DNA from 2 places in the Streptomyces sp. 3-6 genome. Region 2 is predicted to be linked to the other one. Evidence: riboswitches for the same ligand, from Rfam matches in the RefSeq annotation. Region 2 holds a riboswitch; the other holds the start of a gene.

Region 1 (5,122 bases), on a different contig from region 2:
GCGTGGCCGGCGGTCCGGGCGTTGGCGGGGAGCAGGCCGAGGAGGGCGGAGGCGAGGACGGACTTGCCGCAGCCGCTCTCGCCGACCAGGGCGAGGCATTCGCCGGGGGCGACGTCGAAGTGGGCGTCGGTGACGGCGGGGACCTGGCGCCCGCCGGGCATCAGGAAGCGCACGGACAGGCCGCGGACGGACAGCACGGGGGGTGACGTGGTCACAGCGTGAGCTCCGATCGGCGGCGGGGGTTGATCCGTTCCCGCCAGACTCCGGCGAGGCCGGCGATGGCGAGGGTGGGGATGATCAGGAAGAGGCCGGGGAACAGGGTGGGCCACCACTGTCCGGCGAGCAGCGAGCCGCGGGCGCCCTGGATGAGGGTGCCGAGGCTGGCGGTGTGCGGGGGCAGGCCGAGGCCGAGGAAGGACAGGGCGCTCTCGTGCCACATGGCGTGCGGGACCATCAGCACGGCGGCGAGGCCGGCCTGGGGCAGGACGCCGGGCAGCAGGTGGCGCAGCGCGACCCGCCACCGGGAGGCGCCGCCGGACACGGCCGCGTCGATGTAGGGGCGGGAGCGCAGGGACAGCACCTCGGCGCGCACGATGCGGGCCGTGGACAGCCAGTGGGTGAGGGCGACGGAGATCACCACGGGCCAGACACCGGGCCGGAACATCGCCACGATGAAGATGCCGAGCAGCAGGTGCGGCACGGAGGCGATGGCGTCGACGACGCGCATGACGAGCCGGTCGACCCAGCCGCCGAGGGCGCCGGCGGTGGCGCCGACGGCGGTGCCGATGACGGTGGCGGTGAGCGCGGCGACCAGGCCGACGAGCAGGGAGACGCGCAGGCCGTAGACGCAGCGCAGCAGCAGGTCGCGGCCGACGTCGTCGGTGCCGAAGGGGTGGGACCAGCTGGGCGGCAGGAGTTTGGCGGAGAGGTCGACGGTCTGCTGGTCGAGCTGGGCCAGCGGCGGGACGAGCAGCACCGCGAGGACGGTCAGGGCGACCAGCGCGGCGGAGACGCGCAGCCGGAGGGTGTGGGTGGAGCGGCGGGCGGTGCCGCGCTCGCGCGGGCCGGGCCCGGGGAGGGGGGTCTTCTCCAGGGTGGTGTCAGCCATGGGGATCACATCTCATCCAGCTTCACCCTCGGGTCGGTGAGTCCGTACAGCAGGTCGGCGAGCAGGTTTCCGGCGAGGACGGCGGCGGTGGCGAGGGTGGTCAGCGCGGCCAGCAGCGGGAAGTCGACGGCGGTGGCGGCCTCGACGGTGGCCGCGGCGATGCCGGGCCAGCTGAAGACGGTCTCCACCAGCAGGGCGCCGGTGATGAGTTCGGGGACGCGGGAGCCGATCAGGGTGAGGACGGACAGCAGGCCGGAGCGCAGGGCGTGGCCGAGCAGGACGGTGCGTTCGGCGAGGCCGCGGGCCCGGGCGCCGCGCACGGGGTCCTCGGCGAGGGCGTCGCCGACACCCTGGCGGACGTAGAGCGTGAACCAGGGCAGCTGGGAGACGGCGAGGACGCCGGCGGGCAGCACGAGGTGGGTGGCGAGCTGTCCGGCGGTGACGTGGTCGCTGCCGGTGTCGGTGAGGCCGCCGGCCGGCAGGACGTCCAGTTTCAGGGCGAACAGCCAGATGGCGAGCAGGGCGATCCAGAAGACCGGGGCGGCCTCCAGGGAGTACGACACGGAGGTGATCGCCCGGTCGACGAGCGAGCCGGGGCGGCGGGCGGCCAGCACGCCGAGCAGGGTGCCGAGCAGGACGGCGACCACGAAGGCGACGGCGCACAGCAGCGTCGACCACAGCAGCCGTTCGCCGATGACCTCGGCGACCGGCTGGCGCATCACGGTGGACTGGCCGAGGTCTCCGGTGACGGCGGAGGTCAGCCAGTCCCACCAGCGGGCGGTGAGGGGGCGGTCGACGCCCAGGTTCTCGCGCAGCCGGTCCAGGGTCTCCTGGTCGGCGCCGAGGGCGGCGGTGCCGGCGTACGCCTTCACCGGGTCGAAGGGGGAGGCGGCGGCGAGGGCGAACGCGCCGAAGGTGACGACGAGGAGCACGGGCACGGCGAACAGGGCCCGCCGTGCCGCGAGCCGTCCCATCGCCGCCCAGGGCAGGGTGCTCACTTCTTGGGCGTCCAGTCCTCGACGTTCCACCAGGGGCCGCTGGCGAAGCCGTGCTCGTGCGGTTCGGTCTGGGTGGTCAGGCCGTCCCAGTCGTCGTCGAGGACGTAGAGGTGGTCGATGTGGGTGAGGAAGGTGTAGCCGGGGTTCTTCACCAGGGCGCGCTGGAGGTCGTCGTAGGCGGCCTCGCGCTCGGCCCGGACGCGGGTGCGGCGGCCGGCGTCGAGCGCCTTGTCCACGGCCGGGTCGTCGTAGCGGGCCATGTTGTTGAAGCCGTCACCGGCCAGGGAGGAGTGCAGCAGGGTGTACAGGCCGAAGTCGGGGTCGCCGACGCTGCCGAAGCCGGCGAGGACGGCGTCCCGCTTCATGCGGGGCTCGATGACCTCCCAGGTCCCGCTCTCGACCGTGACGTCGATGCCGGCCTGCTTGGCGTCGGAGGCGTAGGCGAGGGCGTGGTCCTGGCGGACCTTGTCGCCGGAGGGGTAGTAGAGGGTGAACGCGGCGCGGCGGCCGTCCTTGGCGCGGATGCCGTCCTTGCCGGGCTTCCAGCCGGCGTCGTCGAGGATCTTCTTGGCGCGGGCGAGGTCGCGCGGGCGCTCGACGTCCTCGGCGAACCAGGAGTCGTCGACGGGCAGGGGGCCGTAGGCGGGCCGGCCGGCGCCGTCGAGGATCTTGTCGACCATGGCCTTGCGGTCCACGGACAGGTCCAGGGCCCGGCGGATGGCGGTGTCGCGGGTGACGGGGTGCTCGGTGGGGAGGGTGACCGCGCGGAAGTCGTAGGAGGTGGCCCGGTACGTCCTGCGGTCGTCGTCCTTCTCGAAGGTGGCGGCGAGGTTGGGCGGCAGGGTCGCGCCGTCGAGGTCGCCGGAGCGCAGCCGGGTGGCGCGGACGTCGTCGTCGGCGATGATCGCCATGGTGAGCTTTGTCACCTCGGGGGCGCCGCCCCAGTAGTCCGGGTTGGCCTTGAAGGTGAGCTTCTCGCCCTTGCGCCAGTCGGTGAGGACGTACGGTCCGGTGCCGATCGGCCGGGTGTTGAAGGAGCCGGTGTTGGGGTCCTGCTTCCCGGCCACGTGCTCGGGGACGATGGGCAGCACGGTGCGGGAGGCGAAGGCCGCGTAGGGGTAGTCGAGGGTGAAGACGACCTTGTGGTCGCCGTCGGCCCGGACCTCCTTGATGGCGTCCAGTTCGCTCTTGGCGGTGTTGTTGGTCTTGTCGTCGAGCACCGTGCGGTAGGTGTAGACGACGTCCTCGCTGGTCAGCGGCTCGCCGTCACTGAACTTCACGTCGTCGCGGAGGGTGAAGGTGTAGGTGCGGCCGTCGTCGGCGACCTCGGGGAGGTCCTTGGCGAGGGCGGGCTGGAGGTTCATCTCCGCGTCGCGGGCCAGCAGCCCGTCGAAGATCTTGGAGTTGCCGTCCTTGCCGTAGCCGAGGAGCGGGTTCAGGGTGTCCGGCTCGGAGGGGACCCCGATCACCACGGCGTCGGCGGCTCCGCCGCCGTCCGCACCGCCGTTGCCCGGTGCCGAGCAGGCGGCGACCGTGCCCGCCATCACCGCGGCGACGGCGGCGCTCCGTACGCGTCGGGTCGTCATCGAACCTCACACTCCAGTTGACCGATAATCGTTGTTGCATATTAGTTGCAGCAAGGGGCTACCCGGTACCGGCTCCCCCCAGTCCCCGCACGCCCCCTCACTCCGGGGCGCGCGAAGCGGCCGGGGAGTGGGGGCGCCGTGCGTGCGCTCCCGGTGACCGCTTGTCACCGGACGGGAAAGGGCACTACTGTCGCCACGCCTTGGTGACGGGAAATCCGGTGCGACACCGGTGCGGCCCTCGCCACTGTGATCGGGAAGTCCTGCTCCGGCCCTCACGGGCGGCCACTGGGTCCTCGGACCCGGGAAGGCGGAGCACGGGCGGTGGTACCCGTCAGCCAGGAGACCGGCCAAGGCGCGTCAACCATCCACGAGGTGCTGGAGAGGGTCTGCTGAGCCATGCACATAGCCGAGGGTTTTCTGCCACCGGCGCACGCGGTCGCCTGGGGTGCCGTGTCGGCGCCGTTCGTCGTCCACGGAGCCCGGTCGCTCGTCCGTGAGGTCAGGAACCATCCCGAGAGCACCCTGCTCCTGGGCGCCTCCGGAGCGTTCACGTTCGTTCTGTCCGCGTTGAAACTGCCGTCGGTGACCGGCAGTTGCTCCCACCCCACGGGGACGGGACTCGGCGCCATCCTGTTCCGGCCGCCGGTCATGGCGGTCCTGGGCACCATCACCCTGCTGTTCCAGGCGCTGCTGCTCGCCCACGGCGGGCTGACCACGCTCGGCGCCAACGTCTTCTCGATGGCGGTCGTCGGACCGTGGGCCGGGTACGGCGTCTACCGGCTGCTGCGCCGCGCGGACGTGCCGCTGATGGGCGCGGTGTTCGCCGCCGCGTTCGTCGCCGACCTGTCGACGTACTGCGTGACCAGCGTGCAGCTGGCGCTCGCCTTCCCCGACCCGGCCGGCGGCTTCGCCGGCGCGCTCGGCACGTTCGGCACCGTCTTCGCCGTCACCCAGATCCCGCTGGCGGTCAGCGAGGGACTGCTCACCGTGCTGGTGATGCGCCTGCTGGTGCGCTCCAGCCGGGGCGAGCTGACCCGGCTCGGCGTGCTGGTGACGCGGGCCGGACGCGCGACGGCGGACTCCGCGGACCCGTCCCGCGCGTCCCACGCGTCCGGCCCGTCCGACGCCTCCGGCGCTCCCGGTGCCTCCGGCACGGCCTCCGGGGCGGTGACCCGATGAGCCGGAACGCCAGGATCAACACGCTGCTGCTGCTCGCCGTCGTCGTGCTCGCGGTGATCCCGCTGGTGTTCGGACTCGGCGACCACAAGGAGGAGCCCTTCGCCGGTGCGGACGCCGAGGCGGAGACGGCGATCACGGAGATCGACCCGGACTACGAACCGTGGTTCTCCCCGCTGTACGAACCCCCGTCCGGCGAGGTCGAGTCGGCCCTGTTCGCCCTCCAGGCGGCGATCGGCGCGGGCGTCCTCGCG
Region 2 (5,122 bases):
CCGCAACATCTACAAGGACTTCATCCGGCCGGACGCGACCCCCGCCCAGGAGACCAAGGTCTCCAAGATCGTGTCGCTGCTGGTGAAGGTGGGCGCGCTGGCCTTCGTGCTGACCATGGACAAGACGGTGGCGATCAACTTCCAGCTGCTCGGCGGAATCTGGATCCTGCAGACCTTCCCGGCACTGGTGGGCGGTCTGTTCACCCGGTGGTTCCACCGCTGGGCGCTGCTCGGCGGCTGGGCGGTCGGCATGGTCTACGGCACGGTCGCCGCGTACGGGGTGGCGTCGCCGACGCAGAAGCACTTCGGGGGTTCGGCGAAGGAGATCCCGGGCATCGGCGAGATCGGCTACATCGGCCTCACCGCGTTCGTGATCAACGTGGTGGTGACCGTGGTGCTGACGTTCGTGCTGCGGGCCCTCAAGGCGCCCGAGGGCATCGACGAGACGCGGCCGCAGGACTACACGGCGGACGCGGGCGACCCGGGCGTCGCCGTGGAGCTCCCGCCGGCGACGGCGGGCAGCGCGCACTGACGCCCCCGGGGACGGGACGGCGGGCCGACGGTGGAGAACCTGCGGCCCGCCGTCCCCTGCCGGGGCAGACTCGACCCATGGACATCACCATCCGTCACGCCCTGCCCGCCGAGTACCCGACGCTCGGCGCGATCACCGCCCGCGCCTATCTCGACGACGGGCTCCTCGACTTCGGGGAGAGCGACGCGTATCTGGGCGAGCTGAGCAATGTCGCGAAGCGGGCCGCCGCCGCCGAGGTGCTGGTCGCCGTGGAGGGCGGCCCACCGCCCGGCGGGCGGGTGCTGGGCGGGGTGACGTTCGTGCCGCGCGGCGGGCCGATGGCGGACCTGGCCGGGTCCGGCGAGGCGGAGATCAGGATGCTGGCGGTCGACCGGACCGCCCGGGGGCGGGGCACCGGCGAGGCCCTGGTGCGGGCGTGCGTGGACCGGGCGCGGGCCCTGGAGGGCTGCGTGCGGGTCGTGCTGTCGACCCAGCGCAGTATGCACGCGGCGCACCGGATCTACGAGCGACTGGGCTTCGTCCGCGCCCCGCACCGGGACTGGAACCCGCTCCCGCACGTGGACGACATCCAGCTGCTGTCCTACGAGCTGACGCTGTGACACGGACGCGCTGACGCCGGGCGCGCCACAAGATATGGGGCTGTCGGCAACGCCCGGCACAAGATGTATGCTCGTGCTCGCTGTCGCCGCAGGGGAATCCGGTGCGAATCCGGAACTGTCCCGCAACGGTGTACTTGTGCGTGTTCGCGTCCCCACGCGTCCCCGCACGGGCTTCAGTCCGAGGACCTGCCGACAGTGCGCCCGGCCGTCCGGCCCGGGTGCTCCGACGTCCGGGCCTCGCGGAATGGGCCGGTGGACGCACGACGCCGTGCGCGTCCCGTGCTGCCCCCTGCCCTCGACGAGGCCCCGTGCCGAGCGAGGGAGAGCCCCCACGTGACCATCGCGCCAGCGGATCCGGTCTCAGCCAGCGACGTACCCCCGGAGGGCGACGGCCCGGGTGCCGCGCTGCTGCGCACCCTGACCGGTCTGACCGCCGACCTCCCCGACGCCGACCCCGGCCGGGTGGCCGCCGCCGCCCTGCGCGGCCGGTCCGCCCGGGCGGACGAGGCGGAGCTGCGGGAGCTGGCCACCGAGGCCGCCGCCGGGCTCATCTCCGAGGATCCGGCCTACTCCCGCCTCGCCGCCCGGCTGCTGACGCTCGCCATCCGCGAGGAGGCCGCCTCGCAGGGCGTCACCTCGTTCTCCTCCTCCGTGGCGACCGGGCACCGCGAGGGGCTCGTCGCCGACCGGACGGCCGACTTCGTCCGGCGGCACGCGGAGCGGCTGGACGCGCTGATCGACACCGGCGCGGACGACCGCTTCGGCTACTTCGGGCTGCGCACCCTGCACAGCCGCTACCTGCTCCGGCACCCGATCACCCGCCGGGTCGTGGAGACCCCGCAGCACTTCCTGCTGCGCGTCGCCTCCGGACTGGCCGAGGACGACGGCGACCGCTCGGTGGACGAGGTGGCCGCGCTGTACGGGCTGATGAGCCGCCTGGACTACCTGCCCTCCTCCCCCACCCTGTTCAACTCCGGTACGCGGCACCCGCAGATGTCGTCCTGCTACCTGCTGGACTCCCCCCGGGACGAGCTGGACTCGATCTACGACCGCTACCACCAGGTGGCCCGCCTGTCCAAGCATGCGGGCGGGATCGGCCTGGCCTACTCCCGCATCCGCGCCCGGGGTTCGCTGATCCGCGGCACCAACGGGCACTCCAACGGCATCGTGCCGTTCCTGAAGACGCTGGACGCCTCGGTCGCCGCGGTGAACCAGGGCGGGCGGCGCAAGGGCGCGGCGGCGGTCTACCTGGAGACCTGGCACGCCGACATCGAGGAGTTCCTGGAGCTGCGCGACAACACCGGGGAGGACGCCCGCCGGACGCACAACCTGAACCTGGCGCACTGGGTGCCGGACGAGTTCATGCGCCGGGTGGACGCCGACGCCCCGTGGTCGCTGTTCTCCCCGGTGGACGTGCCGGAGCTGGTGGACCTGTGGGGCGAGGAGTTCGACGCCGCCTACCGCGCCGCCGAGGCAAAGGGACTGGCCCGCCGGACCCTGCCCGCCCGGGAGCTGTACGGCCGGATGATGCGCACCCTGGCGCAGACCGGCAACGGCTGGATGACCTTCAAGGACGCCGCCAACCGCACCGCCAACCAGACGGCCACGCCCGGGCACGTCATCCACTCCTCCAACCTGTGCACGGAGATCCTGGAGGTCACCGACGACGGGGAGACGGCGGTCTGCAACCTGGGGTCGGTCAACCTGGGCGCGTTCGTCGACCCGGAGGCCGGTGACCTCGACTGGGAGCGGCTGGACGCGACCGTGCGCACGGCCGTCACCTTCCTGGACCGGGTGGTGGACATCAACTTCTACCCGACCGAGCAGGCGGAGCGCTCCAACGCCCGCTGGCGCCCGGTGGGGCTGGGGGCCATGGGCCTGCAGGACGTGTTCTTCCGGCTCCGGCTGCCCTTCGACTCCCCCGAGGCGCGGGCGCTGTCCACCCGGATCGCCGAGCGGATCATGCTGGCCGCCTACGAGACCTCCGCGGACCTCGCGGAGCGCAACAGCCCGCTGCCGGCCTGGGAGCACACCCGGACCGCCCGGGGCGTGCTGCACCCCGACCACTACGCGACCGACCTGGCCTGGCCCGAGCGGTGGGCGGCGCTGCGCCAGCGGATCGCGCGGACCGGCATGCGCAACGCGCTGCTGCTGGCCATCGCGCCCACCGCCACCATCGCCTCGATCGCGGGCGTCTACGAGTGCATCGAGCCGCAGGTGTCCAACCTGTTCAAGCGCGAGACGCTGTCGGGCGAGTTCCTCCAGGTCAACTCCTACCTGGTGGACGACCTCAAGCGGCTCGGCGTGTGGGACGCGCGCACGCGTGAGGCGCTGCGCGAGGCGGGCGGGTCGGTGCAGGGCTTCGCCTGGATCCCGGAGGAGGTGCGCCGGCTCTACCGCACGGCGTGGGAGATCCCGCAGCGCGCGCTGATCGACATGGCCGCCGCCCGCACCCCGTTCCTGGACCAGGCACAGTCGCTGAACCTGTTCCTGGAGACGCCGACCATCGGGAAGCTGTCCTCGATGTACGCGTACGCCTGGAAGCAGGGGTTGAAGACCACGTACTACCTGCGGTCGCGTCCGGCGACCCGCATCGCCCGCGCCGCCCGGGCCCAGACCCCGGCGGCCGTGCCCGTCCCGCAGGCGGCCCCCGACGACGCCGTCGCCTGCTCCCTGGAAAACCCCGAGTCCTGCGAGGCCTGCCAGTGATGTCCAGCACCACCCGTACCCAGAACCTGCTCGACCCGGGCTTCGAACTGACGCTGCGTCCCATGCGCTACCCCGACTTCTACGAGCGCTACCGGGACGCCATCAAGAACACCTGGCATGTGGAGGAGGTCGACCTGCACTCCGACGTGGCCGACCTGGCGAAGCTCAGCCCGTCCGAGCAGCACCTCATCGGGCGGCTGGTGGCCTTCTTCGCCACCGGTGACTCGATCGTCGCGAACAACCTGGTGCTGACGCTGTACAAGCACATCAACTCCCCCGAGGCCCGGCTGTACCTGTCCCGGCAGCTGTTCGAGGAGGCGGTGCACGTCCAGTTCTACCTGACCCTGCTGGACACCTACCTGCCCGACCCGGACGACCGGGCGGCGGCCTTCGCCGCGGTGGAGAACATCCCGTCCATCCGGGAGAAGGCCGAGTTCTGCTTCACGTGGATGGACTCGGTGGAGAAGCTGGAGCGGCTGGAGACCCGGGCGGACCGCCGGCGGTTCCTGCTGAACCTGATCTGCTTCGCGGCCTGCATCGAGGGCCTGTTCTTCTACGGGGCCTTCGCCTACGTGTACTGGTTCCGCAGCCGCGGCCTGCTGCACGGGCTGGCGACCGGGACGAACTGGGTGTTCCGCGACGAGACGATGCACATGTCGTTCGCCTTCGACGTGGTGGACACCGTCCGCAAGGAGGAGCCCGGCCTGTTCGACGAGGAGCTGGGGCAGCAGGTCACCGACATGCTCCGCGAGGCGGTGGAGGCGGAGCTGCAGTTCGCGCGGGACCTGTGCGGGGACGGACTGCCCGGCATGAACACCGAGTCGATGCGCCAGTACCTGGAGTGCGTCGCGGACCAGCGGCTGACCCGGCTGGGCTTCGCGCCGATGTACGGCTCGGAGAACCCGTTCTCGTTCATGGAGCTCCAGGGCGTCCAGGAGCTGACCAACTTCTTCGAGCGGCGGCCGTCCGCCTACCAGGTGGCGGTGGAGGGCACGGTCGACCTGGACGAGGACTTCTAGTCCCCCGACCGGCACCGGTGTCCTGTCGTCCGGTCCCCGTCGGACCGGACGGCCCGGACGGCCCGGCCAGTTGAGTCCGGCCCGGACGGGACGACAGGTTCCCGGGGCCCGCCGGGCCGTACCCGGCGGGCCGTGCGGCCCCGCTCCGGCGGGGTGCCGCCCCGGGTCACGCCGCTCGCGTGGTGTGGTGCGGGGCGGTGCTCCGCGCCGGGGCGGACCGGTCCGCCGGCACGGACCGCAGGGCGGGGGCGCGGCGGGGCAGG

Evidence for each region. A riboswitch is a leader RNA that binds a small molecule or an ion and turns the genes downstream of it on or off. The one in region 2 is predicted to bind cobalamin.
Region 1: linked by a shared signal. The riboswitch ahead of AC02VZ_RS04565 (energy-coupling factor ABC transporter permease) and the one ahead of AC02VZ_RS11935 (ribonucleoside-diphosphate reductase subunit alpha) in region 2 are both predicted to bind cobalamin.

Annotation. Positions count from the first base shown of each region.
Region 1 is NZ_JBWHZP010000002.1:71,165-76,286, reverse strand. Features, by position in the region: gene AC02VZ_RS04585 (ABC transporter ATP-binding protein) at 1-215, opposite strand, end outside; gene AC02VZ_RS04580 (ABC transporter permease) at 212-1,108, opposite strand; gene AC02VZ_RS04575 (ABC transporter permease) at 1,114-2,082, opposite strand; gene AC02VZ_RS04570 (ABC transporter substrate-binding protein) at 2,103-3,692, opposite strand; cobalamin riboswitch at 3,877-4,058, shown strand; gene AC02VZ_RS04565 (energy-coupling factor ABC transporter permease) at 4,089-4,871, shown strand; gene AC02VZ_RS04560 (energy-coupling factor ABC transporter substrate-binding protein) at 4,868-5,122, shown strand, end outside.
Region 2 is NZ_JBWHZP010000007.1:76,966-82,087, forward strand. Features, by position in the region: gene mctP (monocarboxylate uptake permease MctP) at 1-532, shown strand, start outside; gene AC02VZ_RS11930 (GNAT family N-acetyltransferase) at 610-1,131, shown strand; cobalamin riboswitch at 1,199-1,339, shown strand; gene AC02VZ_RS11935 (ribonucleoside-diphosphate reductase subunit alpha) at 1,465-3,840, shown strand; gene AC02VZ_RS11940 (ribonucleotide-diphosphate reductase subunit beta) at 3,840-4,859, shown strand; gene AC02VZ_RS11945 (hypothetical protein) at 5,026-5,122, opposite strand, start outside.